DNA from 3 places in the Brevibacillus sp. WF146 genome. Region 2 is predicted to be linked to each of the others. Evidence: riboswitches for the same ligand, from Rfam matches in the RefSeq annotation. Region 2 holds a riboswitch; each other region holds the start of a gene.
What was found. A riboswitch is a leader RNA that binds a small molecule or an ion and turns the genes downstream of it on or off. The one in region 2 is predicted to bind cobalamin.

Region 1 (9,830 bases), 660 kb from region 2:
GCCCGAAAACGGGCTGGAGGGCTAACCAGTGGGATACGAGATCATTCTCATCATTGTCGGCATCAACATCCTCTACGTGTCGTTTTTTACGCTGCGCATGATCCTGGTGATCAAAGGGTACCGGCTGTTGGCCTCCCTGCTGTCGATGGTGGAGGTATTCGTCTACTTGAAAGGGTTGGCGATCGTCCTGGACAATCTGGACAACCCGCTCAATCTGGCCGCGTACTGCATCGGATGGGGAATGGGGGTCTATCTGGGATGCCGGATCGAGGAGTACCTGGCACTGGGGTATGTCACCCTGCAGGTGGTCGTCGATTCGCCGGAGCTTGACCTGCCGGCAAAGATGAGAGAACACGGCTTTGGCGTCACCTCCTGGGTGGCGGATGGCAGAGACGGCAAACGGCTGGTCATGCAGGTGCTGACCAAGCGAAGCAACGAGCAAAAGCTGTGGATGCTGATCAACAACCTGGCGCCGAAAGCGTTTGTCATCTCGTTTGAGCCGAAGCACCTGAAAGGCGGTTTCTGGGTAAACCGGCTGAGAGGCTGAGGGAAGCGGCAGAGACGAACAGCGAATGCAAGCAAAAAACAGCCCGCGTGCACCGGATGGAACACCGGCGGCACAAAGGGCTGTTTTTTGCGTGTGGGAAGCATCTCGCCCGGCTCAAATTCGGCCAGGAGACATTCGCATCATTGAACTTTTCGTTGGAACAAGTCCACAAGTCCGCCGTAGATGGCTTGTCCGTTCGTCTGTCTCGCCCAGTTCAGGGTGCCGTACTCGTAGTGCCACCACTCCTGGGGATAGTTGACGAACCCTGCTTCCGTCATCAGATGGTACAAGAGGCGGCGGTTGTCGCGGATGCGCCGCTCGGTCTCGTCCGGGTCGCGCATGCGTTCAAAGTAGCGGGTCGCTGCCCGCTCGCTGAAGTCGTCAAACGCCGTGCCCATGTCCAACCAGCCGTCCGGCCCCGCAATCGTCAGGTCGACGGCTCCGCCGGACAGGTGAGGGGCGGGCTTGTGCACGTCGACGGTGGGAGAGGCGACGTACTTGTCCAATTCGCGGGCCAGCGCCTCCCCTTCCTGCCAGCCCTGGTCGATCAGCGACTGCTTGAACCGCTCGTACAGCGAAGCCTGCACCCGATGGGAACGCCATCCGTCCAGCACCACCAGCCGATAGCCGTCGGGAAGCCGCCCGGCCGCTTGGGCCAACCGCAGCGCCGCCCCTTCGCGCAGGTACGCTTCCGGGAGGGCACCCTGATAGCCTTGATGGTAGTAGGCGGGGTAGACGGAGATCCTGGGCGAGAGCGTCGAGAGGGGAACCAAGGGATCGCCGCATTCCCGCAGAGGCGGAAGCGGTGCGGAATCGCTGCGCGGCTCGTGCGGAATCGGGGGGTATGTCATACGGGTCACCTCCGTGCTGTGTGTTTGAATGGTTTTGCAGCTATCGTAACGAATCATAGAGATACAGTAAACGGATTCTTTCAGCAAGGATCAATGGGCACACATCCTGCTGCGGCACAAATCCTCACGATTTTTCTTCCCGGAATGATGGCAGCAGGGGTTGGGCTAGCTGCATCGTTATCATACTTGTCATTACCGAGTACTGTTCCAGCGCTTGTGAAAGTGTTTATCTTCTCACAATAAAACACTAGATAATTCCAATATTTTAAGATGGTAGTTAACAAATCTTAATATATATTATATAGTAAATATTGGTATTTGAACAAAGTTGTTATGGGGAGGGAAAACTGATGCTGAAAAAGATGTATGGATTGGTATGTTCAACCGATCAAACACAATGATATTGATCCGGATACCGGAAAAAACCTAATTACAAGATACTTGCATTTGGAGCCCGGAACGTTAAAGTTTACAACTAATAAAACAGTAAGCAAAGGTACAACAATTGCTACCTCTGGTAAAAGTGGAGCCACTGGTTACCATTTACACTTCGATGTAAATGCAAAAGGAATGACTTATCCGGGTGATTACGATACGTTTTCTCCCTGGGTTTTTTGGCCCGAAAAGAGACCTTCACTATTAAATATAGATCTTGGGGGAGATACACAAGGACAACACGAGGAAAAGTTCGACGATCCGGAATACTTCTTCGACTTTTTACTTATCGATTACGTTGGTAAGGACGAATTTTTTAGATGGATGGACTCTATTGAGGAGTCAGAGCGTACAATGACAAACTTTAAAAAATATTTCAAATTAACAGAAAAAGATATCAATAAGATTATGAAGACTTCATTGTCGCCTGAAAGAGAAAAGAAAATTTTGGGTAAATCCTAGATTAACTCCACTTAAAAACACTCTCATGACTTAAAGCGTGAGAGTGTTACATTTTCTATTCAATAACGAAGGAGGACAACCATTTTGCAAAGAAAAACGTACCTATACCTAACTCTTCCCGTAGCCATTGCCGCGATCTTGGTCACCTTTTATACCATTGATTCGTTTGACAGAATCTTCGTATCCTCACCAGAAAGGCAGACCGTTCGTGAAGAAGATGTGCTGCAAACCGTTGCCAGGATAAAAGACAACGTAAAAATCGGCTCATCCAAACAAGAAGTCGCCGCACTGTTCGGAGACCGTTACGTTCTCGTGGATGACCAGGGGGATCTCGAAAACGGCTGTGAAGAATTCTGGCTGTACCGCTTTTTCACAGAGGAGGATTACCAGCCTTCGGTGCCCGACCATGTCATTGATGAAGAAGGAATTCGCAGTGGAAAAGTAGGAGCCGCTTTCTTCATCGGCTGGAAAGATGAACGGGTGTACCTGTACACCATCGCTTACCTTCAAGGCCCGAATCACGATCTACATTTTTACTCCAATGTGAATGGAACCATCGAGGATGAAATCATGAATCCAGACGGCACGACGACTCGCAGCGAATAAGACAGCCCATTGAACCCCCGCTTTTTCCTTCCTATCCACGGCCACTTTTGTTATGATGGAGACAAGTGCCAGTCATGTGCGGCACAGACAGCTTCATACGGAGCAAACAGGTCTTCACCTGCGCGGACGCTTCCGGGTGGGTGAAGTTAAAAGGGAAGTTTGGTGAAAATCCAACGCGGTCCCGCCACTGTAAGAGGGGAGTTTTCCTTCACGGCGACAGCCATCCACTGCTCCAGCGGGAGTGGGAAGGAGAAGGAAAGCGGCGATCCTCAAGCCAGGAGACCTGCCTGTTTTGCGTGTGCACTGATTTCCTTCGGGTCAAAGGAAAAGGTGAGGATTGTCGTGGACGTCGTGTCGACGCTTTGCTTCCTTTGGTTTCCAGGGAAAGCAAGGCGTTTTTTGTTGTTTCTGGAAAGAAAATGTGAACGGTGTTTGCGATGGCCTACAGGGAGCGGACCGTTTGGCGTCGCGTCCCTGGTTGGCCGGCGAGAGGGGAGGAAACGGGCCGATGAACAAACCGGACAACAAGCGGGGACTGGTCCTGGTGTACACCGGGGACGGCAAAGGGAAGACGACGGCGGCACTCGGGCTGGCCGTACGGGCGACCGGGCGCGGCAAGCGCGTCTTGGTGGTTCAGTTTATCAAGTCGCCGGAGCGCACCTACGGGGAAAAGATCGTGTTTGACCGGCTGGGAATCGAGATGGTGCAGAAAGGCGTCGGCTTTACCTGGACCAAAACGCCCGAGGAGCACCGCGCCGCCCTGCGGGAAGCGTGGCGCTACGCCAAGGAGCAGGTAATGGGCGGCCAGTACGACGTGGTGATTCTCGACGAGCTGAACAACGCGCTGGCGATTGAGCGTTTTCCCGTGGCGGACGTGCTGCCGCTGGACGATGTGCTGGACACGATCAAGAACAGGCCGCGCCACGTGCATCTGGTGATTACGGGACGAGACGCGCGGCCGGAAATCACGGCGATCGCCGATCTGGTGACGGAGATGAAAGCGGTCAAGCACTACTATGACGAGGGCATCCCCGCCGTCCTGGGGGTGGAGTATTGATGACGGACGTGCTGGAGGTGTTCGGCCACGGCGGCGATCTGGTCACGGCGGCGGAGCGCTTCGGCGTGGAAGCCGGGCGATTTGTGGATTTCAGCGCCAACATCAACCCGCTGGGCCCCCCAGCCCGCGTGCTGGAAGGACTGCGGGAGGCGCTGCCCCAGGTGGTTCACTATCCCGATCCGGGGCACCGGTCGTTTCGCAGCGCCTTGGCGGCGAAGCTGAACCTGCCGGCGTCGTGGCTTCTGCCGACCAACGGGGCGGCCGAGGCGATGGCCTTGGTGATCTTCGCGCTGCAGCCAAAGACGGTCGGCATCGTCACGCCCTGCTTTTCCGAATATGCCCAACTTTCCAAGCAGTTCGGCGCCCGCGTGCTGGCGTGCCCGGGCCGGGAAGAACGCGGCTTCAAACCGGACGAGGCGGAACTGTACCGGCTGTTTGAACGGGCGGACCTCGTCTTTGTCGGTTCTCCCAACAACCCGACCGGCCTCTTGTATGAACCGGACGAACTGCTGCAGATGGCCGGCTGGACGGCCGAGACGGACACGCATCTGGTGGTCGACGAGGCGTTTCTCGACTTTGTCGCGGAAGAGCGGCAGTTTACGCTGGCCGACAGGCTTTCCCGGTTTCCGCGCGTGCTCGTGATGCGCTCGCTGACGAAGATGTTCGCCATCCCCGGGCTGCGCCTCGGCTACGCCGTCGCCGTTCCCGCGCTGATCGAACGGCTGCGGGGAAAGCAGGTGAGCTGGAGCGTCAACAGTCTGGCGCTTGCGGCCGGGGAGCTCTGTCTGGAGGAATCCGCCTACGCAGCGGATACCAGGCGGCTGATCGCCGAGGAGCGCTCCTATCTGTCCGGCGTCATCGGGAAGGAGTTGGGCTGGCGCGTCTGGCCGGGCGAGGCCAACTTTCTACTCGTGCGCTGTCCGGCTGGACTGACGGCGGCGGAACTGCAGGAGATGCTGGGCAGACGGGGCATCCTGATTCGCAGCTGCGCCATGTACCCCGGCTTGACGCCCGGCGATTTTCGCATCGCGGTCCGCACCCGGCAGGAAAACGACCGCCTGCTGGCGGCCTTGCGGGACGTGTGGAGCGAAAGGAGGGAGCGGCGCTGAGCCTGATCGTGGTGACCGGGGGCGTCCGCTCGGGAAAGAGCCGCTTCGCCGAAGAACTGGCCGCACAGACGGGAAGCCCCGTCTTGTACGTGGCCACCGGCCAGGTATGGGACGAGGAAATGAAGCAAAGGATTGAGCGGCACCGGGCGCGGCGACCCCGAGATTGGGGACTGGCCGAAACGAACGGCACCCTGTCCGCTGCCCTTCCCCAAATGGAGAGGTATCCGGTGGTGCTGCTGGACTGCCTGTCGACGTGGATCAGCACGCGGCTGATGAGCGTGCCGGAAGCGTCCTGGCGGGACGAAGCGATCTCGCGGGCGCTCATGGACGAGGCGGAGCAGTGGCTGGATGCCGCCTGCAGCGGCGGCCGGACCGTCATCGCCGTGACCAGCGAGGTGGGTCTGGGCGGCGTCGCGATGACCAAGCTGGGCCGTTGGTTTGCCGACGTGCTGGGCGACGTCAACCAGTTGGCCGCCAGACGGGCCGATACCGTCTACGCCGTCTTGGCCGGCATTCCCTGGAGGATTAAAGGATGAACGCGTTTTTTCATGCCCTGTCGTTTTTTACCCGCATCCCTGTTCCCTGGCTGCGCCCGTCAGAAGAAGCCTGGAAGAAGAGCGTCGCCTGGTACCCGGCTGTCGGGCTGGTGATCGGCTTCGTGCTGTGGGGGGCGCATCAGGCGGCCTTGTGGGCGTTTGCGCCGCTGACCGCTGCCGTATTGACGATGGCCTGCTGGGTCTACATCACCGGCGGGCTGCATCTGGACGGCTGGATGGATCTGGCGGACGGTCTGGGCAGCAGCCGGCCGCGGGAACAGATGCTGGCGATCATGAAAGACAGCCGGACCGGCGCGATGGGGGTGCTGGCGGCGATCGTGCTGCTTCTGGTCAAGACGGCGGCGCTGGCCGAGCTTGACCGGCCGGGTCTCAGCGCCTGTCTGTTCCTGGTGCCCGCCGCCGCCCGCACGCATGTGCTGCTGGCGATCCGCTGCTGGCCGTACGTCACCGGGGAAAAGGGCATCGGCAAAAGCGTCGGCGAGGCGCTCCGCCCCTGGCACATCGGTATCGGCTATCTGCTGGTGCTGGCGTTGGGCTGGTGGATCGCCGACGTCCGGGCGGTGACTGCCGTCGTGCTGTCGCTCGCGGCCAGCCTGCTGTTTGCCCGCTCCGTCGCCCGCAAGCTGGGCGGCTTGACCGGCGACTGCTACGGCGCCCTGATCGAGAGCGCCGAAGCCGTGATGCTGCTCATCCTGATTGGGAGCTGGTGGCCGTGAGATGGATGTGGGTGAGGCACGGACAGACGGAGGAGAACCGCGCCGGCCGCTACCTGGGACACAGCGATGTGCCGCTGAACGAGCACGGCTGCGCGCAGGCGGAGCAGGTGGCCCGGCTGCTCGCTTCGGAACGTCCGTCGGCGCTGTACACCAGCGATTTGCTCCGCTGCCGGCAAACGGCGGAACGGCTGGCAGCGGTCTGGGGACTGGAGCCCAGGGCCGTTCCCGCTCTGCGCGAGCTGTCGTTTGGCGCGTGGGAGCGGCTTACCTATGACGAGCTGATGGCCCGGGACGGCGAGCACGCCCGCCGCTGGTACGACAATCCGTTCGACTGCGCTCCGCCCGGCGGGGAGACCTTGGCCCAGTTGGGGGAGCGGGTGGATCGCTGGCTGATGCGGCTGACGAAGTCCGTCTCCATGGACGATACGGTCTGCCTGGTGACCCACGGCGGCGTCATCCGCTGGTTTCAGGCGGCCTGGGTGGAAAACGATCCCCGCCGCTACTGGCAGGTGGACGGCGTGGGCCACGGCGCCGTCCTCGTCGCCGAGTGGGACGGACGCCGCTGGACGGCGTCGCAGATTGAAGACAACCCTATTGAATCGAAGGAGAAGCATGTTTCCAGGCAGAGCGACTTGTGAGCCCTACCGAGCGGAGCAGCGATTTGCGGGAAAAAGGAGCGCCACCTTTGCATGGACTGCGCAGCGATACGGCTTTGGCGATCCCCCGCAAATCGATGCGGAGCGTGCAGCCAGTGCTTCCTTGCTGGGCGAGTACGGAGCGGATGCCGGAAACGTGCTTCTCCCCCCAGCAGTCACGTTGTCTACACTGGGACGCCGCTGGACGACGTCGGTGCGGCGCTAGGCAGGCGGGAGATGCGGGAGATTGGAGCTTGCCTGCCTCCCGTCCGGGAAAAAGAACGGAACTTCCGTGAGTGGAAACAAAGAGAGGGACGAGATGAACGAGGCATTGATATTGCTCGCGGCGTACTGGATAGACCGGGTGGTGGGCGATCCGCGCGGCCTGCCGCATCCGGTGGTCGGAATGGGCTGGTGCATCTTGCGGCTGGAGCGGCTGCTGCGCGCGCTGGTCAAGCGGGAAGAGCACCTGAAAGCGGCCGGCCTGCTGTTCCCGCTGTTGATCGCAGGCGGCAGCCTTGTTGTCACCTGGGCACTGCTGTACGCGGCGGGAAGGGTCCATCCCTGGCTGGCCGCCGCCCTGGAAGTCTGGCTGATTTCCGCCACGATTGCCACCAAAGGCTTGGCCGACGCCGGCATGGAAGTTTTTCATCACCTCCGGGCAGGTGATCGGGAGGCGGCGCGCCGGTCGCTCTCCATGGTCGTCGGCCGGGACACGGAGCGGCTGGACGAACCGGAGATTTGCCGGGGGGCGGTGGAGACGGTGGCGGAGAACATCGTCGACGCGATCATCTCTCCGCTGGTGTACGCAGCGCTGGGCGGCGCGCCGCTGGCGATGGCCTACCGGGCGGCCAATACCCTGGACTCGATGGTCGGCTACAAGAACGAGAAGTACCGCAATCTCGGCTGGGCGTCGGCGCGGTTTGACGACCTGCTCAACTTCCTGCCCGCCCGCCTGACCGCCCTGTTGCTCGTCGCCGCAAGCTGGCTGATGCGGCTGGACTGGCGCCAGTGCTGGGCGGTGATCCGGCGCGACGCCCGGCTGCACATGAGCCCCAACAGCGGACTGCCGGAAGCGGGCGTGGCGGGTGCGCTCGGCGTGCAGCTTGGCGGACTCAACTACTACCAGGGCGTGCCGTCCAACCGGGCCAAACTGGGCAATCCCCTCCGGCCGCTCCGCCCGGACGACATCGGCGCGGCGGTCCGGCTGATGAAGCTGGTGTCGGTCCTGGGGCTTGTCGTCTGCATGGCGGCGGCCTTCGGGATATCCGTGAGTACGGGCGAATAGGGACGCGTTATGGAAAGGAGGCTCCTCATGAGCGGAAAATTGTTTGTCATCGGCTTTGGGCCGGGCAGTTTCGACCACATCACCAAGCGGGCCCGGGAAGCGATCGAGGAAAGTGACGTGATCATCGGGTACACCACCTACGTGGACTTGATCCGCGGCCTCTTGACCGGTCAGGAGATCGTCAGCACCGGCATGACCGAAGAGGTGAGCCGGGCGCGGGAAGCCGTCCGGCAGGCGGAAGCGGGCAAAAAGGTGGCGGTGATCTCCAGCGGCGACGCGGGCGTGTACGGCATGGCCGGGCTGGTCTACGAAGTGCTGGTGGAACAGGGCTGGACGCGAGCGAACGGCGTGGAGGTGGAGGTGATCCCCGGCATCTCCGCGATCAACTCCTGCGGGGCCCTGCTGGGGGCGCCGATCATGCACGACGCCTGCACCATCAGCCTGAGTGACCACCTGACGCCGTGGGAACTGATCGCCAAGCGGATCGACGCGGCGGGGCAGGCCGATTTCGTCATCGCCCTGTACAACCCGCGCAGCGGACGGCGGACGCGTCAAATCGTGGAGGCGCAGCGTATCCTGCTCCAGTACCGCTCGCCCGACACCCCGGTCGGCATCGTCAAAAGCGCCTATCGGGAGCGGGAGCGGATCGAGCTGACCACGCTGGCCAACATGCTGGAGCACGACATCGGCATGCTGACGACGGTGATCATCGGCAACTCCTCCACCTTTGTCTACGACGGCCTGATGATTACACCGCGCGGCTATCAGCGCAAGTATACGCTGACGACAGACGAACAGGCGCTGAAGCCCCACCAGCGCCTGCGGGTGGAAAACGAGCCGTGGTCGCTGGAAGCGCAGGCGGGAAGCGGCGGCGTTCATGCAGCGCCATCCCCTGCCTCGGAGGAGTCCGCCGCGGCTGTCCTGGACGCGTCGACCGGACAGCGGGAGCAGCCTGACGCCGACAGGACGCCGTACGAGTGGGCGATGCAGGCGCTCGCCGCGCTTCATGCGGACAAAGGACCAGAGACGGCTGCTCTGCAGGCTGGCAGTCCCCCCAGCGGATTTGTGCCCGAATGGATTTTCGAGTGCGCGGTCAGCCCGGGAGTGGCAAACAAGAAGTTTACCCCCCAACAGATGCTCGCGCTGGCCGAGTTGGCGGGCGAAAAAGGGGAAATCGAATACACGCCGCATCACCAGATCATCTTGCGCGTCCCGACCGCCGATCCCGGCGCGGTGACCGAACGCCTGCGCCAACTGGGGTTGGTGCTGATGCCGACCGGTGACGTGGTGCAGGTGAAAGCGTGCGACTTCTGCGACGGGGAGAAAAAGGACGGGATCGCCTACGCGGAGGAGATTCACCAAAAGCTGGGCGGCCAGGAGATGCCCAAGGAGCTGAAGATCGGGTTCAACGGCTGCGGCATGGCCTGCTACGGCGCGGTCAAGGAAGACATCGGCATCGTCTTCCGCAAAGGAAAGTTTGACCTCTTCCTTGGAGCCAAAACGGTGGGGCGCAACGCCCATGCCGGCATACCGGTGGCGGAGGGCATCGCGCCGGAGGAAATCGTGC
Region 2 (9,830 bases):
GCACACCGTTTCGTCGGCCCGCTCCTTCAGCTCTCGCAGCCATTGGTCCCGTTCCATTCCCATTCCTCCCTTGACGCCATCCGCTGTCTCAACTGCTGCCGGGCGCGGTGCAGCCGTGTCCGGACCGTTCCCTCCGTCACGCCAAGCACCTCGGCCGTTTCCGCGATGGACAGATCGGCGTAGTAGTGCAGCGCGATCACCTGGCGGTACAGCGGCGGCAGCTCCAGCACCAGGCGAACCAGCTCGTCCCGTTGCGCCCGCTCCATGACCTGCCGCTCCGCGGACACGTCGCTCTCCCGGCTGATCCAGGAACGAGGCAGCAGGTTGCGAAACGCCCAGGAGCGCAGGCACCCTTTGCACTCGTTCACGGCGATCCGGTAGAGCCAGGTGCGGATGCTGCTCTCGCCGCGAAAACGGGGCAGGTGACGGTACGCTTTCAAAAAGATGTCCTGCGTGATGTCTTCCGCCAGGCTGCGGTCTTTCACCATCAAGGTGACCAGGCGAAGCACGCGCGTCCCGTATTCCCGCATGATCTGTTCCAGCACCGCTTCCGCCGTCGGCTGCAGTTTCTCCACGCGGCGCGCCTCCCTTCGTGTGCATTCACCTGTTTAGATGCGGCCGGCCGACGGAATGTTACAACGTTTATGGCGAAAAACGGGTCCAGGTGCGCGGAAGTACGTCTTACGTCACCTATGCCAGACGGCTGCCTGACTGCCGCCCGTCCGCTCCGGCATGAAGAAAATGTGCGGCTTCCCCGTCCGGGGGTGGATCATCACGTCCGCTTCCACGCCGAAGACGTCGCGGATCAGCTCCGGCGTGAAGACCTTCTCCGGCGTGCCGGAGGTGACGATCCGTCCCTCCCGGATCACGTAAAGACGGTCGCAGTACATCGCGGCCAGGTTCAGGTCGTGCAGCGCGGCGAGGACGGTGACCCGCAGCATTTTCAACAAATCCAGCATGTGCAGTTGACATCGAATGTCCAGATGGTTCGTCGGTTCGTCCAGGACGAGCAGCTTCGCCTGCTGCGCCAGTGCCCTGGCGATCAGCACCCGCTGTTTTTCCCCGCCGGACAGCGACAGGTAGCTTCTCTGCGCAAACGCCTGCATCCCCACCCGGGACAGCGCCTCCTCACAGATTTGTTGATCCTCGGAGGTATCCGCCTCCCAAAACCGCTTGTGCGGAAATCGTCCCATCATGACGATTTCGGCCACGGTGAAGTCGACTTCCATCGAAGACTCCTGGCGCACCACGGCCATCCGCCGGGCCGCCTGCTGCGGCGACAGCCGGTAGAGATCATCGCCGTCCAGCGAGATCAGCCCGGCGTCCGGCTTCAGCACGCGGTAGATGCTCTTCAACAGCGTCGACTTCCCGCTCCCGTTCGGGCCGATCAGGCCGACGAGCTCCCCTGTCCGGACCTGCAGGCCGACATCGTGGAGCACTGCTTTTTTGTCGAGCGTCACGGAAAGGTCTTGGGCCGTCACGTTCACCGTCCATCACCTCCAAACGAATAGGAACTGCGGCGCATCAGCCAGAGAAAGAACGGTCCGCCGCACAGGGCCGTGACGATCCCGATGGGAAGTTCCTGCGGCGCGAACGCCAGTCTGGCGATCACGTCGGCCCAGACGAGAAATACCGCTCCCAGCAGGGCGCAGACGGGCAGCACCCGCCGATGGTCGGAGCCGACGACGATCCGCACGATGTGAGGCATCATCAGCCCGACGAATCCGATTGCGCCGCTGATGGCCACCATCACGCCGGTCAAAAGCGCGGTAATCACGAGCAGCCCCTTGCGGAACCGTTCCACATGCACCCCGAGCGTGCGGGCGGTCTCCTCGCCCATCAGCATGGCGTTCAACGACCGGTAGCGGGTCAGAAGAAACGCAAGCCCGGCGGTCACGGCAGCAGCCGGGAGGGCGAGAAACTCCCATTTGGCGCCGGCCAGGCTGCCCGTCATCCAGAACAGCACGGCCTGAATGCCGTGTTCTTGGGGAGAGGAAAAGACGAGCAGGCTGGTCGCGGCGGACAAGACGGCAGACACGGCGATGCCCGCCATCAGCAGGCGAACGGTGGCGTTTTGCCCGCCGAGCCGGGAGAGGAAAAAGACCAGCAGGAGGGCGCCAAGCGATCCGGTAAACGCGCCGACGGACAGGGCGTACTGGCCATACAGCCCGAACGCGCCAAACAGCATGACCGACGCGGCCCCGACAGACGCCCCCGAGGAGACGCCCAGGATGTAGGGATCGGCAAGGGAATTGCGGACGAGCGCCTGGATGGCCGCCCCGACTACGGAGAGGCCGGCCCCGACGAGGGCGCCAAGCAGGACGCGGGGGAGCCGAATCTCCCAAATGATCGTCTCCGCCGCCTTTGACCAGTCGGGCTGCACCCATTCGCCGAAAAACGGCAGCCTGGACAGGGCAATTCCCCAGACCGTACGGGGATGAATGTCAACCGAGCCCAGCGTAACGGCAAACGTGACGGACGCCAGCAGGAGAGCCGTCAGACCGACGAGAACCGCGCAGAACCAACCCCGGCCTCTCTCCCCGATGAAAAACGCTGCTTTCCGCAAACCAATCCCTCCTGTCGAATGTGGTGAGGCGGCGGGAGAGGACGGCTCCGTCCCGCCCGCACGGCCTTAGTCTTGAAACTTCTCCGGATAGAATCCTTTGGCGAGCGTCTCCAGGGCCATTGGCGCCCGGACCCCCTCTGCCGCTGCGGAGAGAGGGAGGACGATCAGCTTCTGGTTTCGAATGGCCGGCAGGTCGGCCAGCTCTTTTTTCGACAGCAGCAGCTCCCGTTTTTGCTCGACGGTCTTGTCGCCGTAGTCGACGATGACGATCACGTCCGGCTGCCGGTTGACAACCTCTTCCCAGTTGACGGTGGCCCAGCCCTTGGGGATGTCGTCGAAGATGTTTTTGCCGCCCGCCATCGAGATCAAGCGGGTCATGTAGTTGTTGGCGGCCGTCAACAGCTGATCCTCCCCGCTGTCGTAGACAAACACGCGCAGCGGTTTTTCCGGCTGTCCGATCCGCTTGGCGATCTGCTCCATCCGTTCGTTCATCCGGGCGATCAGCTCGTCCGCCTTTGCTTCCACGCGGAAAATGCGGCCGATGTTGCGGATGTCCGTGTACACGTCTTCCAGTGTGGGCGACGTCATGTTGGAGGACTGATGCAGATACGCCTTGATCCCCAGCTTCTCCAGCTCTTCCACCGTGCCCACCGCTTTGTCGGTGAAGGCGCTTTTCCATCCGGCGTAGACGAAATCCGGTTCCGCCGCCAACAGCACCTCCTTGGACGGGTATGTCTTGGACAGCACGGGGATTTTTTCATACGCTTCCCGGTATTCCGGCAAAATGCGGTCGTCCAGATAGGCCGTTCCCGCCATCCTGTCTGCCAGACCCAAGGCCAGCATGATTTCCGTCGTGTGCTGATTCAGCGTGACGGCCCGTTTGGGCGGCTGTTCAAAGGTCAGCACGCGATCGCCGTTTTGAACGGTAACCGGCTGCGCCGCTTCCGCTGCTGCAGGCTCTGCGGCCGGTTGCTGTTGACGGTCGTCCGGGTGGGAACTGCCGCACGCCGACAGGAGAAGGGCAAGCAGCACTGTTTTGACCAGCCAAAAGCGGGAATTGAAACGAAATTTTTTCATGACACGTCCTCCTCTGCATATTTGATAATCGCAATCATTACGTTTTATACAAAACCTCCATGATACGGTCTCGCCCGCTCGTTGTAAACCTTTTTCCCACGTGTTCCGCAGCAACAAAAAAGCATCCCCCGTGTTGGACGAGAGATGCCAGTCTGCATGCGGACACGACAAAAGAACAGACGCGGGGCGCCTTTTCTTTCCGTTCCCTGCTTTCCACACATCCCCATCCTCGTGGGTTGAGCGTGATCGCTTCACGGCAGGTCTCCTGGCTTGGGTTCATCGCCCCCTGCACCTTCCCATCTCCCCGAATCAAGCGAGACAGTGGCTGTCGCAGGGCGCTCCCCGTCACAGTGGCGGGACCGCGTCGGACTTTCACCGAACTTCCCTTTTAAGCGCCCGGGCGCACCTGCACCCGGACGGCACCGTGAAACGCGCTATTCCGTTTTTTCGTCTGAGCCTTACCCGATGACGGTCAGCTGTTTCGGGAACTGCGTCAATACCTCGCTGCCGTTTTCCGTCACCAGCACGTCGTCCTCGATCCGCACGCCGCCCACGCCGGGGAGGTAAATCCCCGGTTCGATCGTGAAGACCATGCCGGGACGAAGCACTGCCTGGTTTTGCCCGTGAACCGACGGATACTCGTGGACGTCCATGCCCAACCCGTGGCCCAGACGGTGCATGAAATACGGGCCGTACCCTTTCTCCTCGATCACGCGGCGAGCCGTCTGGTCGAGGTGAGCCAGCGTGACGCCGGGGCGCACCTCGGCGATGGCCGCTTCGTTGGCCGCGAGCACCGTCTCGTAGATCTCCCGGAGCTGCGGGCTGATCTCGCCGACCGCAAAGGTGCGGGTGATGTCGGACACGTAGCCGTCAGCCGCCACGCCCAGGTCAAACAGCAGCAGTTCTCCCTCGCGCACCTGCCGGCTGCCCGGAGTTCCGTGCGGCAGCGCCGATTTTTCCCCGGCCAGCACCATCGTGTCAAACGACGGCCCGTCCGCCCCCAGCCGCTTCATCTGGTACTCCAGTTCGGCGACGATCTCCATCTCGGTGACGCCCGGTTTCACTTTTTTCAGGCTCTCGCGCAGCGCCTCTTCCACCAGCCGCACGGCGTGCTTGATGCGGGCCACTTCCTCCGCCGACTTGATCAGCCGCATTTCGCGGAGCGGCTCTTCCACATCGGCGTACCGCGCTGCCGCCACGACCGCGCTCATCGCTTCGAAGCGCTCCACGGTCATGTGGCTCTTTTCGATGCCCAGCCGCGTCAACCCGGCGGGCAGCGCCTGTTTCAACACGTCGTACGGATTGTCCGTATCGGTATGCGTCAGAATCTGCTTGACGCCGGACGCCGCCTCGGCCGCCGCTTCGCGATCCAGCGCCGGGACGATCAGCGACGGTTCGCCCTGCGCCGGGATGATGAGGCCCATGAACCGTTCGTGGGGTTCCGTAAAAAAGCCGGTCAGATAGTAAACGTGTTTGGGCGAGGTGATCAACACCGCGTCCAGCTCTTCCTTTTCCATATACGCGCGCAACTGCTGCATGCGCTCCTGGTACAACTCGCTCACCCTGCTTTCTCTTGGTTTCTACTGCGAGGATACCATGTCCCCGGGAAAAAAAGAAGCGGACGGGCAAAAAAAACCGACGCCCGCACCCTGTGCCGGCTGTACGCGGCGGGCCATCGCTACCGCTGCACCGAACGGCTGCAGGAAATCCGCGTGCCGGTTCTGCTCGTCTACGGCCAGCAGGACAAGCGGATGTACGCATACGGCCGGATGCTGGCCGAGCACCTGCCCCACGCCCGGCTGGCCCTGATTCCCGGCGTCAAGCATCAGGTCGTCACCCGGGGCGCCGGGCCGTTTAACGAATGGTGCCGGGAGTTTGTCTTAATCGGTTGGAGGCGAGACTGACGATGTAAGGTGAGCGCAGAGGCATCCGTCCAGTTGGGTCAGCTCTTGGACCGGGCGGATGAAAACGTAAAAAAGCCGGTGCCCCAGAGGCTCCGGCCTATCCGTCAGATTTTTTCCGGCAAAAGTTCCACAAATCCTTAAACTCCGAGTATGTGCGGAACGGCTTGCTGAGTACGCGGTAAGGGAGCGATTTGAGAAAATGGGGGATGCTGCCCTCGACTTCCTCCTTCACCCGCTTCGGCTTGCTCATGATGCGGTGCAGGTAATTCAGGTACAGCTCCTTTTCGATGCCCGAGGTCCGTGCATCCGTCTTGCCGCACGTCTCGCACCTCACCTCGTACAGGATGTCGTCGATGTACGTCACTTCGTGTACCGTTTCGTTCATGCACGACAGACAGTACAGGGCTGCTTCCATCTTTTTCTTCCTCATCTGCTCTCCCCCCTTTGCGCCTTCGCCAGCAGTGCCTCCGCCAGCGCTTCGTCGATTACCAGTTTGTCAAAATAGCCGCCCTGCAGCACGCCCCAGACCGCTTCCAGCTTTTTGGTGCCGGAAGCGACGCCAACGACGGTGGGAATCCTCCGGAAATCGGCCAGCTCCAGTCCGATCACCCGATCGTTGAGGGAGTTGCCGATTTCTTCGCCGTCCCGGTTGTAAAAGCGGGAGCTGATGTCGCCGATCGCCTGGGCGGCCCGCAGATGCTCGATGTCTTCCGCTTTCAGGTAGCCCATCTGCTCCATCGTCGATTCGAACGGATTGCCCACGCCGACCACAGCCAGTTCCACCTTTTTCGCTTCTTCAAGCAGCGCTCCGATATCCGAGGACTCCAGCAGCTGCCGCTTCAGTTCCACTGACTCCACGATGGCCGGCGCATATAAGAACTGGCAGGTTCCGCCCAGCTTTTTCGACCACTCGTACGCCAATTGGTTGGAGTGAATCTCGATGCGATGCCGCCCGATGCCGCCGACCAAAGGGTATACCTTCATTTTATGGTGCTTTTCATAGGGATATTCGTTAACCAGGTGGTACAGCGTCGTCCCCCAAGAAATGCCGACCCGCTTTTTATTGCGAATCCAGCGGGTCAGATGCTGGGCGGCCGCCTTGGCCACCTGCTGTTTCACAATCTCCTCGTTGTCGCTGCCGTGAGCGGGAACCACGATCACTTCATCGATGCCGTAGGCCGCCTCCAACTGCTGCTCCAACTCCACCATGCTGACGGTCTCGTCACGAATGAAAATTTCCACGATGCCCGTATCCTTCGCCCGCTGCAGCAGCTTGGAGATGACTGGCCGCGAGACGCCCATCTTCTTAGCGATTTCCGCCTGCGTCAGCTCCATCATGTAATACATTTTGGCAACTCGTACCAGTTCCCGCTTCTCTGTCCAATTGTACATAGCGACCCCTCATCAAAACCGTTGCTATCTGTTTCCAATTTTCATTATAGCACAGTTGGTCGCAATCCATCAGGGGCGAAACACACCTCGGGAACGCCGGCAGGCGGCTTCATCGGACAGCGAGACGGGCGGCCTCCCTGTCCATCTGCTCGCGGAGGCGGCCGATCAGCGTCGATTCGGTAAACTCGACGTCGTCGTAGGTAATCACCTCGCCCAACGCCACCGGCCGCTTCAGCCGGATGTGCGGACCGATCAAACCGATCGGCAGCGCGTTCATCGCCTGTTTGTCGGCGGCGGTCACAATCCGGCCGTAGGCGGTAAAGCCGCCGATCCCGTCCAGCGCTTCGCCAGCGGCCAGCGCCTTTTTGGCCACGGCCACTGTTTCCGCCACCATCCCGTACTCGGGCGCGATCGTCGCTTCTTTCATGAGGTAGGCACGGGCGACCGAGAGCGGCGTCTCCAGACTGGTCAGGTGATAGGGGCGGTACAGCAGGTAATGGGGACCGCTGCCCATTTTCAGGTACTTCATCGTGTCGTGCACTTCCTGCATCGTGGAGGTGATGACGACAAACACCCCCGGCGCGACGCCGTCGATGTAATCCACCACTTTGGTGCGCTGAAGTATCCCTCCCTGTTCCTGCAGCGAAAACAACCGCGGCAGTTCCTCCAGTCGCGCTTTTCGCCCGTGCATCCCCGGCACGTCCGGGACGAAGCCGGTCGCGTTGGCGACAGCCGTCATCTCGACCATCGTCTTGGTTCCGTCTTGAAACGAGGCCAGCATTTTCGGGCTGGAGCCTTTCTGCAGGGCTTCCGCCCGGGCGGTATCCGGGTTAGCCTGCAGGTTCAGCGGGTTGTTTTTTCCCTTGCCCAGCGCGATGACGTCAAAGCCCAGCGTGTCAGCAAACTCGTACAGTTCCATGATCGCGCCCGGCTCGTCTCCGGCGGAACCGGTGTAGACGACGCCCGCCTCGTCGGCCAGCCGCTTGAGCAGCGGGCCGACGGTGACATCCGCCTCCACGTTCAGCATGACGATGTGCTTGCCGTGTTGAATCGCCTCGCAGGCCATCTGCGCCCCGATGTCGGGAATCCCGGTGGCGTCCACGATTACGTCAACGTTGTCGAGGCGCGGCACCATGACCGCATCGGTCGTGACGACGGCGCGGCCGCCCGCAATCCAATTGTCCGCTTTGTCTGGATCATTCGTTTCCTTCATCGCCGCTTCCGGCACGTCGGCCCGGCGAAACGCCTGCCTGGCGTTCTCGGGAAACAGATCGGCCGCCGCCACCACGCGCATGCCGCGCATGCCTGCGATCTGCGCAATCAGCCCTCTCCCCATCTGTCCGGCCCCGATAAGCCCGACCCTAATGCAGCCGCCGTCCTTGTGCAGCGCATCCAACCGTTTTTTCACACCCAACATGGTCCTCTCCCTCTTTCTCTACAGATTACCGCCGGAACCCTTCTCGCGGACAAACGCCACGACCGTCCCCGACTCCAGCGACGGAATCGCCCGCTCCTCCACATGGATCGTGCCCGGCAGCTGCGGGGTGGGCCTGCCGTCCGCCTTGATCGTGCAGTGGCCGAGCGTCTTCAGCGTTTCGTTTGCCTTTTCCCCCACGCTGGTGACCCGGTACAAGCAATCGCCGATCATCAGAAAATCGCCTGGCAGGACCTCCTCCGCCTGTTCCGATCTGGTGTGCAGAACCGCCATGTCGCGCAGTTCTTCGGGGACGTCGTGGTTGAACAGAATCAGCGTGTTCTCCTGCAAAAAGGCGGGGACCAGCTCGCCGATGTCAACAATGGTGGAGTGGAACAAAGGTTTCATGATCGCGTACCTCCCGGTGCATGTGTTTTTTATCCGCTCACTCGCTGTACAGGCCAACACTCATGAAATAGGCGATGACCACCGCCAGCGGGCCGGTGATCTGGCGGGACAGCAGCACAGCCGAAACGCCCACCTCGATCGTTTCCGGTTTGGCCTCACCCAATGTCAGTCCTACCGGCACGAAGTCGCAGCCGACCTGCGGATTGATCGCAAACAGGGCGGGCAGGGCCAACTGCGGTGGGATGTTGCCGCGGCCGATTTCCACGCCGACCAGCACGCCCACCACCTGGGCGATCACCGCCCCCGGCCCCAACAGCGGCGACAAAAACGGCAGGGCGCAGACAATGGAGATGATCAAGAGGCCGATAAAGCTGCCGGCCAGCGGGGAAATGACGTGGGCCAGCACATCGCCGATCCCGGTGTACAAAATGATCCCGATCAAGGTGCTGACAAACGCCATGAACGGCAGAATGTTTTTCAGCACCTGCTCAACGGTGTCGCGCCCCGCCTGATAAAAGGTGCCGACGACGCCGCCCATCAGCCGCCCTACCTTCTCGATGACATTGGGCTTGCGCTGCGGCTGCTGGCTCTGCATCCGGGCCACTTTGACCCGAGCCTCCGTCTTCAGCTCCTGCGCCGATTTCGGCTTTTCCGGCTCGCCTGCCTCCTGGGCGACGGCCGCTTCGGTTTGCAGTTCCACGTTGGCCGTCTTCACCCCGGAGACGAAGTTGGATTCCTTGATGAAGTTCATTAGCGGCCCGGACGGAGATGCCGGGGTCACGTCGACGGTCAGCACGCCCAACTTGGGGTAGACGCCGCAGCGGGCAGTGCCGCCGCAGTCGATGACGACGCAGGCCATCTGGTCCGGCTCCACCTTGGTCGTAAAGGCGTCGACCGCCTCTCCGCCCGTAAGCTGAGCGATCCGTTCCGCCACGGGATGAATCCCTCCGCCCGTGATAGAGGCGATGTATTTCTTCTCGTCCGTAGGCAGAATGCGCAGGGGGCCACCCCACCCGCCCTGTCCTTTTGTGATGACAACAGCGCGATAGCTGCTCATGCTCTTGTCCCT
Region 3 (9,830 bases), 2.2 Mb from region 2:
TACGGCTGCGTCTACAAGGCCTACCCCGACATCGTGAAAAGCTACCGGGAAGCGCTCCACGCGGTCCGGGTAAAGCGGCTGTTTCCGCGCGAAACGGAAGGGATCCACGGGTACCACGAACTGGGCATCTACCGCTACCTGCTGAAGCTGAAGGAGTGGGACGAGGAGCAGGGCTACGAAAACGACCGGCTGGCCCGGCTCAAGGCGTATGACCGGGAAAACCAGACCGCGCTGATGGAGACGCTGGAGACGTACCTGGACGCTGCCGGCCGGGCGAACGTCACCGCCCAGCGGCTGCACATCCACATCAACACCCTGGGGTACCGCCTGCGCCGCATCGAGGAGATTCTGCGGGTCGACCTGGAGGACATGAACCAGCGCGCCGCGTTGTATCTGGAACTGAAAATGGACAAGTTGGACCGGGAACGCTAGTTCGTTTGTGAAAACACACAAACAGAGAGGCGAAAAGATTAAGGGAATCCCCAAGGAAACGCGTCCTGAAAACGCTGTACAATGGTAGTACACACGTTAATCGGCGTTGCGAAGGAGGACGTACTACCATGATTGTAGGGATTCCCAAAGAGATCAAGAACAACGAAAATCGCGTAGCCATTACGCCTGCCGGCGTGGCTGCACTGGTGCAAAACGGCCACACGGTTCGCATCGAAAACGGTGCAGGCCTGGGCAGCGGCTTTACCAATGACGATTACACGGCGGTTGGGGCGGAGATCGTCGCGACGGCGGCGGAAGCCTGGGCAGCCGATATGGTGATGAAAGTAAAAGAACCGCTTCCGTCCGAATACGGCTACTTCCGCGAAGGCCTGATCCTGTTTACCTACCTGCACCTGGCGCCGGAACCGGAACTGACCCGCGCCCTGATGGAGAAAAAAGTGGTGGCGATCGCGTACGAAACCATCCAATTGGACAACGGCGCACTGCCTCTCCTGATGCCGATGTCCGAAGTGGCCGGCCGCATGGCGGTGCAGATCGGCGCGCAGTTCCTGGAAAAGCCGTACGGCGGCAAGGGCGTGCTGCTCGGCGGCGTGCCTGGCGTGCAGAAGGGTGAAGTGGTCATCATCGGCGGCGGCATCGTCGGCACCAACGCGGCCAAAATGGCGGTCGGCCTGGGCGCCAACGTCACCATCATCGACGTGAACGCCGATCGCCTGCGCCAACTGGAAGACCTGTTCCAAGGCCGCGTGCAAACCCTGATGTCCAACTCGTTCAACATCGCCAACGCGGTGAAAAAGGCGGACCTGCTCGTCGGCGCCGTGCTCATCCCGGGCGCCCGTGCGCCTCGCCTGGTGACGGAAGAAATGGTCAAAACGATGGCGCCGGGCTCCGTGATCGTCGACGTGGCCATCGACCAGGGCGGATCCATCGAAACGATCGACCGCATCACCACCCACGACAACCCGACCTACGAAAAACACGGCGTGATCCACTACGCGGTCGCCAACATGCCGGGCGCGGTGGCGCGCACTTCCACGCTGGCCCTGACCAACGTGACCGTGCCCTACGCCGTTCAGTTGGCCAACAAGGGCTACCGCCAAGCGATCCTGGAGAACCGCGCGCTGGCCAAAGGGGTCAACGTGATCGACGGCAAAGTGACCTACAAGGCCGTCGCCGAAGCGCACAACCTGCCGTACGTCTCCATCGACGACGTGCTGCTGGTGAAAAACTGACCGGGCCGGGACGATCCCAGCCGACACAGCACAACCGTGACCAACTGCCTGCCCTGCCGATCGGGGCGGGCAGTTTTTTTGCCGGGAGATCGGGTTTGAGAGAATACAGGCATAGGGAATGAGGATAATAGTTGCTAAAGGCGCCGGCTGCCGGCAGGCAGGAGGAGTTGTGACGGAATAGCCGCCTGCTGCGGATGGACCAGTGTCTTCCCTAGATATTGGCAGAAGGTTTTCCGTAACCGGAGGGAAAGGGTACTTCTCTCGTAGTGCGTACCCTTTTGCAAATATGGTATGCTACTAGGCAGTAGAACGAGTGAGGAGTGCAGCGATGTATCAACTGGTCAAAAAGTTCCTGTTTCAGATGGACGCGGAAGAGGCGCACGAGAAGACCATACACGTGCTCCGGTCAGTGGAAAACTCCGCACCGGGCAAAAGCATCCTGAAGATGGTGTACCAGTTCCGCGACGAACGTTTGGAGACAAAGCTCTGGGGCATCCGCTTTCCCAATCCGGTGGGACTGGCCGCCGGATTTGACAAAAACGCCGAAGTCTACCACGCGCTGGCTTCGCTGGGCTTCGGGTTCGTGGAAGTGGGCACGATCACGCCGCAGGGACAGCCGGGCAATCCGCAGCCGCGGCTGTTCCGCCTGCCGGAGCAGCAGGCGGTGATCAACCGCATGGGTTTCAACAACTACGGCGCCTACACCGCCTCGCAAAACCTGGTGGACTACGCCTATGCCGACATCCCGATCGGCATCAACATCGGCAAGAACAAGCTGACGCCCAATGAGGAAGCGGCGGCCGATTACAGCAAGTGCCTGGACCTGCTCTATCCGTACGGCCACTACTTTGTGATCAACGTCAGTTCGCCCAACACGCCCAACCTGCGCGATTTGCAGGAGTCGGAAAGCCTGCGGGCCATCATCCGCGAAGTGAAGGCCAAGGCGTCCGAACTGGAGATGCGCGGCGTCAAGGCGAAGCCGATCCTGGTGAAGGTGTCGCCCGACATGGCGGACGAGCAGATGAGTGACGTGGTCAGGACTGCGGTGGCCGAGGGGGCGGCCGGCATCATCGCCACCAACACGACGCTGTCCCGCGATGGGGTGGAGAGCCATCCCTACGCCGAGGAGGCGGGCGGCTTGAGCGGAAAGCCGCTGGAGGAGCGGTCCACCGCCTGGGTAAGAGAAATTTACCAGGAAGTGGGGGACAAGGTGCCGATCGTCGGAGTGGGCGGTATCTTCACCGGCGACGACGCCTACCGCAAGATTCGCGCCGGCGCCAGCCTGGTGCAGGTGTACACGGGGATGATCTACCGCGGGCCGGGCATCGCCCGCCAGATCAACAAACGGCTGGTGCAGCTATTGAAGCGGGACGGGTTTGCCCGCATCAGCGACGCGGTGGGCGTGGACGCGCGATAGCGCACCTCGGGGCAAAAGCGATTCTCCCCTTTTGCTTTCGCGGGGGTTCGTATATAATGGACGCAAACGTCCAAGAAAATGATGGAAAACGGAATACAACGGAGCTAGGTGCCCTTATGCATATAAGGGGTAACAGGGAATCGGGTGAAAATCCCGAGCGGTCCCGCCACTGTAACCAGGGAATTCTCTTTTGACAGGCCACTCGCCGGTCGCCGGACGGGGAAGGCAAAAGAGCGTGATGATCTGGAAGCCAGGAGACCTACCTAGCTGCCGCACCCAAAAGCCTTCGAGGAAAGGAGAGGTGAGCCCAGGCAGCACGACTGTTTCGTTTCAGGGAGTAGTCGTCTATTGACATTGCGCAAAGCTCATCCGGCCGGATGAGTTTTTTTCTTGGACGTTCGATGTCGAACCAGATAGGGAGAGGATGCTGAATGAGCCGTTCGCGTTCGCTGATGAGCGGATTGCTTGTGACCGGATTTGTCCTGTACTTTGTACTGAATGAGCCTGAGACCGGATACGCCATGCACATCATGGAAGGCTTTTTGCCGGTGGGCTGGTCGCTGTTCTGGTGGGCCGTGTTTCTGCCCTTTTTCCTGCTGGGCCTGCGCTCCATCAAGCGGCTGGTCCAGGATAACCCCGAATTGAAGCTGTTGTTAGGCGTGGCGGGGGCGTTTACCTTTGTCCTGTCCGCGCTGAAAATTCCGTCCGTGACCGGGAGCAGTTCCCACCCGACCGGGACGGGCCTGGGAGCCATCCTGTTCGGCCCGCTGGTGATGTCGGTGCTGGGCACCCTGGTGCTGCTGTTCCAGGCCCTGCTGCTCGCCCACGGAGGCTTGACCACGCTGGGCGCCAACGCGTTTTCCATGGCGGTGGTCGGGCCGTTTGTCGCCTACGGGGTGTATCGGCTGGTGCTTCGGGCCAACGGCGGCCAGCGGCTGGCTGTCTTCCTGTCGGCGGCCCTGGCCGACCTGAGCACGTACGTGGTGACGTCGCTGCAGTTGGCGCTGGCGTTTCCGGCCGCTTCCGGCGGTGTCGCCGCCTCGTTCGCCAAATTTGCCGGCATTTTCGCGCTGACCCAGGTTCCGCTGGCCGTAAGCGAGGGGCTGCTGACGGTGCTCGTCTGGAACTGGCTGCAGTCGTACAACGCAAAAGAGCTGATGCAGCTGCCGCTGCTCAAACGGGAGGGGATGTAAATGAAACGCTGGTCCAACTGGGTGCTTTTGCTGCTGGTGGCGGTGCTGGCCGCGCTGCCGCTGGTATTGGTGAAAGATTCGGAGTTTGGCGGGTCGGACGGCGCGGCGGAAGAAGCGATCAAAGAAGTGGCCCCCGGCTATGAGCCGTGGTTCCAGCCGCTGCTGGAGCCGCCGGGCGGCGAGACGGAGAGCCTGCTGTTCGCCGTGCAGGCCGCCTTGGGCGCCGGATTTATCGGATACGCAATCGGCCTGTACCGGGGCCGGTTGAACAACAGCAAGGAACAATGATCGGGCAGTTGGATGCGCTCGCCTACACCAACCGGCTGCGCCGCCTGTCACCCGGGCGCAAGCTGCTGTTTGCCCTGGCGCTGATGCTGATCGTCCTGGCCAGCCATCCGCCGGTGCAGCTCGCCGCCTTTGTCTGGATCAGCGTCTGGATCGTCGGCTACGCCCGCATCCCCTGTCGCGTCTACCTGGTCGGCCTCGTTCTCGCGCTGTCGTTTTTGGCGGCGGGAATGCCGGCCCTGTTGGTGGAAGTGGCGCCTGTAACGGGGTGGGGCAGCGGCGCGAATGTCCTGGCCGCCTGGCAGTGGGGAGGCTGGGTGGCCTATGTGACAACGGACGGCGTCGCGCGGGCGGCGACCCTCTTGTGCCGCTCCCTCGCGGCACTGTCGTGCTTTTATTTCGTGCTCTTTACCGTGCCGTTTGCCGAGCTGCTCCAGGTGCTGCGCCGCATCGGCCTGCCGGCGGTCCTGACCGATCTCGTGATGATCATGTACCGCTTCGTGTTTGTGTTTCTGGAAACGGCAGCCTGGCTGCGGACCGCGCAAATCGCGAGGGGCGGTTATCAGGGAGTTCGCGCGGCGCTCCGCGACACCGGCAGGTTGGTCACCCGGTTGTTCGGAAGAGCGATGCTCCGGTATCGGCAGGTGTACCTGGGCATGATGGCGAGAGGCTTCACGGAGGACTTTCGCGTCGTCGGCCTGTCGGCACATGTCCGCTCCAAGCGGCACGAGCGGGAGGCGCTGGCCGGATGCGTGCTGCTGGCGGCATGGGAATGGTGGATCGGAGGATGAGACGTGACAACGCATGTGCTTGAGTTTGCCGACGTGCATTACACCTATCCGGGCGCCCGCCAGCCGGCGCTGAACGGCGTGACGCTGGCCGTGCCCGCCGGCCGGAGATGCGCGCTGCTCGGCCGCAACGGCTGCGGCAAGTCGACGCTGTTTCTGCATGCGAACGGCATTTTTCGCCCGCAAAAGGGACAGGTCCTGTGGAAAGGCGTGCCGATCAGCGCTCGCCGTGCGGAACTGCAGGCGCTCAAACGAAACGTGGGCCTTGTGTTTCAGGACCCGGAACAGCAGTTGATCGCCGCCACCGTCGCCGAGGATCTGTCGTACGGACTGTGCAACCTCCATCTGCCGGAAGACGAGATCAAGGAAAAAGTGCGGCGGACACTGGAGGCGTTCGGGATGAGTGAGTGGGCCGACACCCCGGTTCACCATCTGAGTCTCGGCCAGAAGCGGCGGGTGGCACTGGCCGGCGTGATGGTGATGGAGCCGGAACTGCTTTTGCTGGATGAGCCGACGTCCTACCTGGACCCGTGGCAGACGGAGGCCTTTGTCCGCGAGCTGGAGCGCATCCATGCGGCAGGCACCACGATTGTGATGGCGACGCATGACCTGGATTTCGCGTTTGCCTGGGCGGACTGGGTGTTTGTGATGGACGCGGGGCGGCTTGTGCTGGCCGGGGAGCCGGAGCGGGTCTTTGCCCGCCGGGACATCCTGGCCGACTTGCGGATGAAACCGCCCGCCGTACTGGAGCTGTGGGAAGCCATCCCCGGCCATGTGAAAGAACGGCTCGGCCGCGGCCTGCCCCGGACGCCGGGCGAACTGGCGGAGCGGCTGCGTTCGCTGTAACGAAGCGGCTGAAACCGTTGGCCGTTCGCATGACGCTTTTTTGACGCGAAAAGACCGAGGGACTGTGCCTCGGTCTTTTCGTTTCTCGCGGCAGATTCGGTTTTTCGCGGTTCCGGATCGGAGAGGAACCGGTTCGCCGTGCGGGCCCCGGCTTACAGATCATAGTACAGTTCGTATTCCTTCGGATTGACGGTGCGTTCCACTTGTTGGATTTCGCCGCGCTTGAGGGCGATCCAGCTTTCGATCACGTCGCGGGTGAAGACGCCGCCTTCCAGCAGGAAGTTGTGGTCCCGTTCCAGCGCGTTCAGCGCTTCTTCCAGCGAGCCGGGTGCGCTCTTGATCTCCTGTTTCTCCGCATCGGAGAGGTCGTAGATGTTGCGGTCAACCGGCCCGTAGCCCAGTTCGCGCGGGTCCAGCCTGCGCTTGATCCCGTCCAGGCCGGCCATCAGCATGGCGGCGAAGGCCAGGTACGGATTCGCCGTGGAGTCCGGGGTGCGGAACTCGATGCGAGCCGCTTTCGGCGTCACGGCAGCCACCGGAATGCGGATGGCGGCGGAGCGGTTCCCTTTGGAGAAGACCAGGTTGACCGGCGCTTCGTAGCCGGGCACCAGCCGTTTGAACGAGTTGGTGCTCGGATTGGTCAGCGCGATCAGGGCCGGCGCGTGATACAGGATGCCGCCGATGTAGTAGAGCGCCATTTGGCTCAGATTGGCGTAGCCGCCTTTTTCGTAGAAGAGCGGTCGTTCGCCGTCAAACAGGCTTTGGTGCACGTGCATGCCGCTGCCGTTGTCGCCGACGATCGGCTTCGGCATGAAGGTGGCCGTTTTGCCGTGCTTGGCCGCCACGTTGCGGACGATGTACTTGAACAGCAGCAGGTTGTCAGCCGTGCGCGTCAGGGTGTCAAAGCGGAAGTTGATTTCCCCTTGGCCGGCGGTGGCCACCTCGTGGTGATGGCGCTCCACTTTCAGGCCGGCTTGGGTCATCAGCGTGCACATCTCATTGCGGATGTCCATCTGCGTGTCGGTCGGCTGCACGGGGAAGTAGCCGCCCTTGTTGCGCACCTTGTAGCCCAGGTTCTGCCCTTCCTTGCCGGTGTTCCAGAACGCTTCCTCGGAGTCGATGTGGAAAAAGGAGCCGGACGGTCCGGAAGCGTAGCGGACGCTGTCAAACAGGAAGAACTCCGATTCCGGGCCGAAGTAGGCGTCGGTGGCCAGGCCGGTCTGCTTCAGGTAGGCCTCCGCCTTCAGGGCGATGCCGCGCGGGTCGCGTTCGTAGGGAGTGCCGTCCGGATTGCAGATGTTGCAGACGATGTTCAGCGTTTTCGCTTCGACAAACGGGTCGATAAACGCGCTGGCCGGGTCGGGCATCGCCACCATGTCGCTTTCCTCGATGCCTTTGTACCCGGTCAGGCTGGAGCCGTCAAAGGCGACGCCGTTGAGGAAGGTCCCTTCGTCAACCGCGTAGGCGGGGATGGTGACATGATGCTGGCGGCCGGGCAGGTCGACGATGCGGAAGTCGACATATTCGATGTTTTCTGATTCGATCAGGGAAAGAACTGCTTTCATATCCATAGCGATCACTCCATTTACGAATAATCATCGAGGTTTTCGTCTTAACGTTCGATTTTCGTCCGTTTCTATACTAGCGATTATAGTGGTTGGATTTTGGGACTGTCAAGAGGTTTTATCACGTTTTATGTCAGATTTTCTGACGTAATATTGCGGGGTGTTGCAAAAGGGTCTGTTTTTGTAGAATGGAGACAGACTATTTCGAACAAGAGTGGGAGGAAAGCGGATGAAAGTGTTGGTGTTGGGGGCAGGTGCGGTTGGCGGCTATTTTGGTGCCCGATTGGCGGAAAACGGGGGAGATGTTACCTTCCTTGTGCGGGAACGCCGGCGGCGACAGCTTCTGGAACGGGGCCTGCGCGTGCAGAGCGTGCACGGCGACATCCATCTCGAACAGCCGCAGTTGATCGTCGCAGGCGAAGCGGCAGGGCCGTTTGACGTTGTGATCCTGTCCAACAAGGCGTATCACCTGCACGACAGCCTGGAGGCGATCGCTCCGTACGTGGGCGAACAGACGGCGGTGGTGCCGCTGTTGAACGGGATCGCCCACATGGAGCTGTTATGGGAGCGTTTTGGACGGGAGCGGATCCTGGGCGGTCTCTGTTTTATCGAGACGACGCTGAACGAGGATGGCGATGTGGTGCAGACCAGCCCGACGCACGAAGCGGTGTTCGGCGAGTGGGACGGCGGGCGAAGCGAGCGGGTGGACGCGATGGAACGGGCCTTTGCCGGGACGGCGGCCTCGTTCCGGGCGAGCGCCAACATCCAGCGCGACATGTGGCACAAGTACCTGTTCATCACCACCCTGTCGGGCATGACCACGCTGATGAACGCGGCGGTGGGGCCGATCCGTGACGCTGCCTACGGGGTGGAGCTGACGCGCCAACTGGCCGAAGAGGTGGCCTCCGTGATGCGCGCTCTACATGCCCCGATCGACGAAGATATTGTCGAGAAGCAGATGAAGACGTTTCTGAACCTGGGCTACGGGATGAAGTCGTCGATGCTGCGCGACATGGAAAAAGGGCTGCCGGTGGAAGCGGATCACCTGCAGGGCTACCTGCTGAAGCGGGCGGAGGAGCTGGGTGTTGCCGCGCCGCTGCTCAAAGTTGTCTACAATAATCTGAAGGTTTACGAACGGAAGCGGGAAGCAGGCAAATAAGGTATAATAGTAACGATTTGCTGATCTCGAGAGGAGGGGTATACATGGAAGTGATCAAGATTTCCCCCCGCGGTTACTGTTACGGCGTCGTGGACGCCATGGTGCTGGCGCTGAAAACGGCGCAAAATTTTGACCTGCCCCGCCCCATTCACATTTTGGGGATGATTGTACACAACGCCCACGTCGTCGAGGCGTTTGAAAAACTGGGCGTGAAGACGCTGGACGGCGAAGACCGGCTGGCGCTGCTCGACAAGATCGACAAGGGAACGGTGATTTTCACCGCGCACGGCGTTTCCCCCGAAGTGCGGAAAAAAGCGCGCGAAAAGGGATTGACCGTGGTGGATGCCACCTGCCCGGACGTCACCAAGACCCATGACCTGATCCGCGAAAAAGTGGCGGACGGGTATCACGTCATCTACATCGGCAAAAAAGGGCATCCGGAGCCGGAGGGAGCGGTCGGTATTGCCCCCGACAAGGTGCATCTGGTGCAGACCGTGGACGAGATCGAGGCGCTGAATCTGCCCGCCGACAAGCTGATCGTTACCAACCAGACGACGATGAGCCAGTGGGACGTCAAACACCTGATGGACGCGATCGTCAAACGCTTCCCGCAGGTGGAGGTGCACAACGAAATCTGCCTGGCCACCCAGGTGCGCCAGGAGGCGGTCGCGGAGCAGGCCGGAGAGGCCGATCTCTGCATTGTCGTCGGCGACCCGCGCAGCAACAACTCCAACCGGTTGGCGCAGGTGGCGGAGGAGATCGCCGGCGTGCCGGCCTACCGCATCGCCGATTTGTCCGAACTGAAACTGGAATGGCTGAAAGGAAAGAAAAAGGTGGCGGTCACGTCCGGCGCGTCCACGCCGACGCCGCTGACCAAAGAGGTCATCCAGTT

Region 1: linked by a shared signal. The riboswitch ahead of cobO (cob(I)yrinic acid a,c-diamide adenosyltransferase) and the one ahead of A6764_RS15655 (ABC transporter substrate-binding protein) in region 2 are both predicted to bind cobalamin.
Region 3: linked by a shared signal. The riboswitch ahead of A6764_RS04325 (energy-coupling factor ABC transporter permease) and the one ahead of A6764_RS15655 (ABC transporter substrate-binding protein) in region 2 are both predicted to bind cobalamin.

Annotation. Positions count from the first base shown of each region.
Region 1 is NZ_CP109943.1:3,797,916-3,807,745, reverse strand. It holds gene A6764_RS18790 (DUF2179 domain-containing protein) at 29-547, shown strand; gene A6764_RS18785 (M15 family metallopeptidase) at 688-1,398, opposite strand; gene A6764_RS18780 (M23 family metallopeptidase) at 1,765-2,295, shown strand; gene A6764_RS18775 (hypothetical protein) at 2,380-2,901, shown strand; cobalamin riboswitch at 2,993-3,207, shown strand; gene cobO (cob(I)yrinic acid a,c-diamide adenosyltransferase) at 3,410-3,958, shown strand; gene cobD (threonine-phosphate decarboxylase CobD) at 3,958-5,067, shown strand; gene cobU (bifunctional adenosylcobinamide kinase/adenosylcobinamide-phosphate guanylyltransferase) at 5,040-5,603, shown strand; gene cobS (adenosylcobinamide-GDP ribazoletransferase) at 5,600-6,340, shown strand; gene A6764_RS18750 (histidine phosphatase family protein) at 6,346-6,978, shown strand; gene cbiB (adenosylcobinamide-phosphate synthase CbiB) at 7,295-8,263, shown strand; gene cobJ (precorrin-3B C(17)-methyltransferase) at 8,291-9,830, shown strand, end outside.
Region 2 is NZ_CP109943.1:3,136,061-3,145,890, forward strand. It holds gene A6764_RS15635 (hypothetical protein) at 1-57, opposite strand, end outside; gene A6764_RS15640 (sigma-70 family RNA polymerase sigma factor) at 27-575, opposite strand; gene A6764_RS15645 (heme ABC transporter ATP-binding protein) at 687-1,487, opposite strand; gene A6764_RS15650 (FecCD family ABC transporter permease) at 1,484-2,500, opposite strand; gene A6764_RS15655 (ABC transporter substrate-binding protein) at 2,633-3,643, opposite strand; cobalamin riboswitch at 3,881-4,085, opposite strand; gene A6764_RS15660 (M24 family metallopeptidase) at 4,102-5,196, opposite strand; gene A6764_RS15665 (alpha/beta fold hydrolase) at 5,356-5,547, shown strand; gene A6764_RS15670 (hypothetical protein) at 5,645-5,977, opposite strand; gene A6764_RS15675 (sugar-binding transcriptional regulator) at 5,974-6,939, opposite strand; gene A6764_RS15680 (NAD(P)H-dependent oxidoreductase) at 7,049-8,356, opposite strand; gene A6764_RS15685 (PTS glucitol/sorbitol transporter subunit IIA) at 8,375-8,761, opposite strand; gene A6764_RS15690 (PTS glucitol/sorbitol transporter subunit IIB) at 8,799-9,818, opposite strand.
Region 3 is NZ_CP109943.1:897,292-907,121, forward strand. It holds gene A6764_RS04310 (PucR family transcriptional regulator) at 1-432, shown strand, start outside; gene ald (alanine dehydrogenase) at 561-1,685, shown strand; gene A6764_RS04320 (quinone-dependent dihydroorotate dehydrogenase) at 2,014-3,102, shown strand; cobalamin riboswitch at 3,192-3,384, shown strand; gene A6764_RS04325 (energy-coupling factor ABC transporter permease) at 3,534-4,295, shown strand; gene A6764_RS04330 (energy-coupling factor ABC transporter substrate-binding protein) at 4,296-4,583, shown strand; gene cbiQ (cobalt ECF transporter T component CbiQ) at 4,580-5,371, shown strand; gene A6764_RS04340 (energy-coupling factor ABC transporter ATP-binding protein) at 5,375-6,214, shown strand; gene glnA (type I glutamate--ammonia ligase) at 6,367-7,785, opposite strand; gene panE (2-dehydropantoate 2-reductase) at 8,009-8,938, shown strand; gene A6764_RS04355 (4-hydroxy-3-methylbut-2-enyl diphosphate reductase) at 8,983-9,830, shown strand, end outside.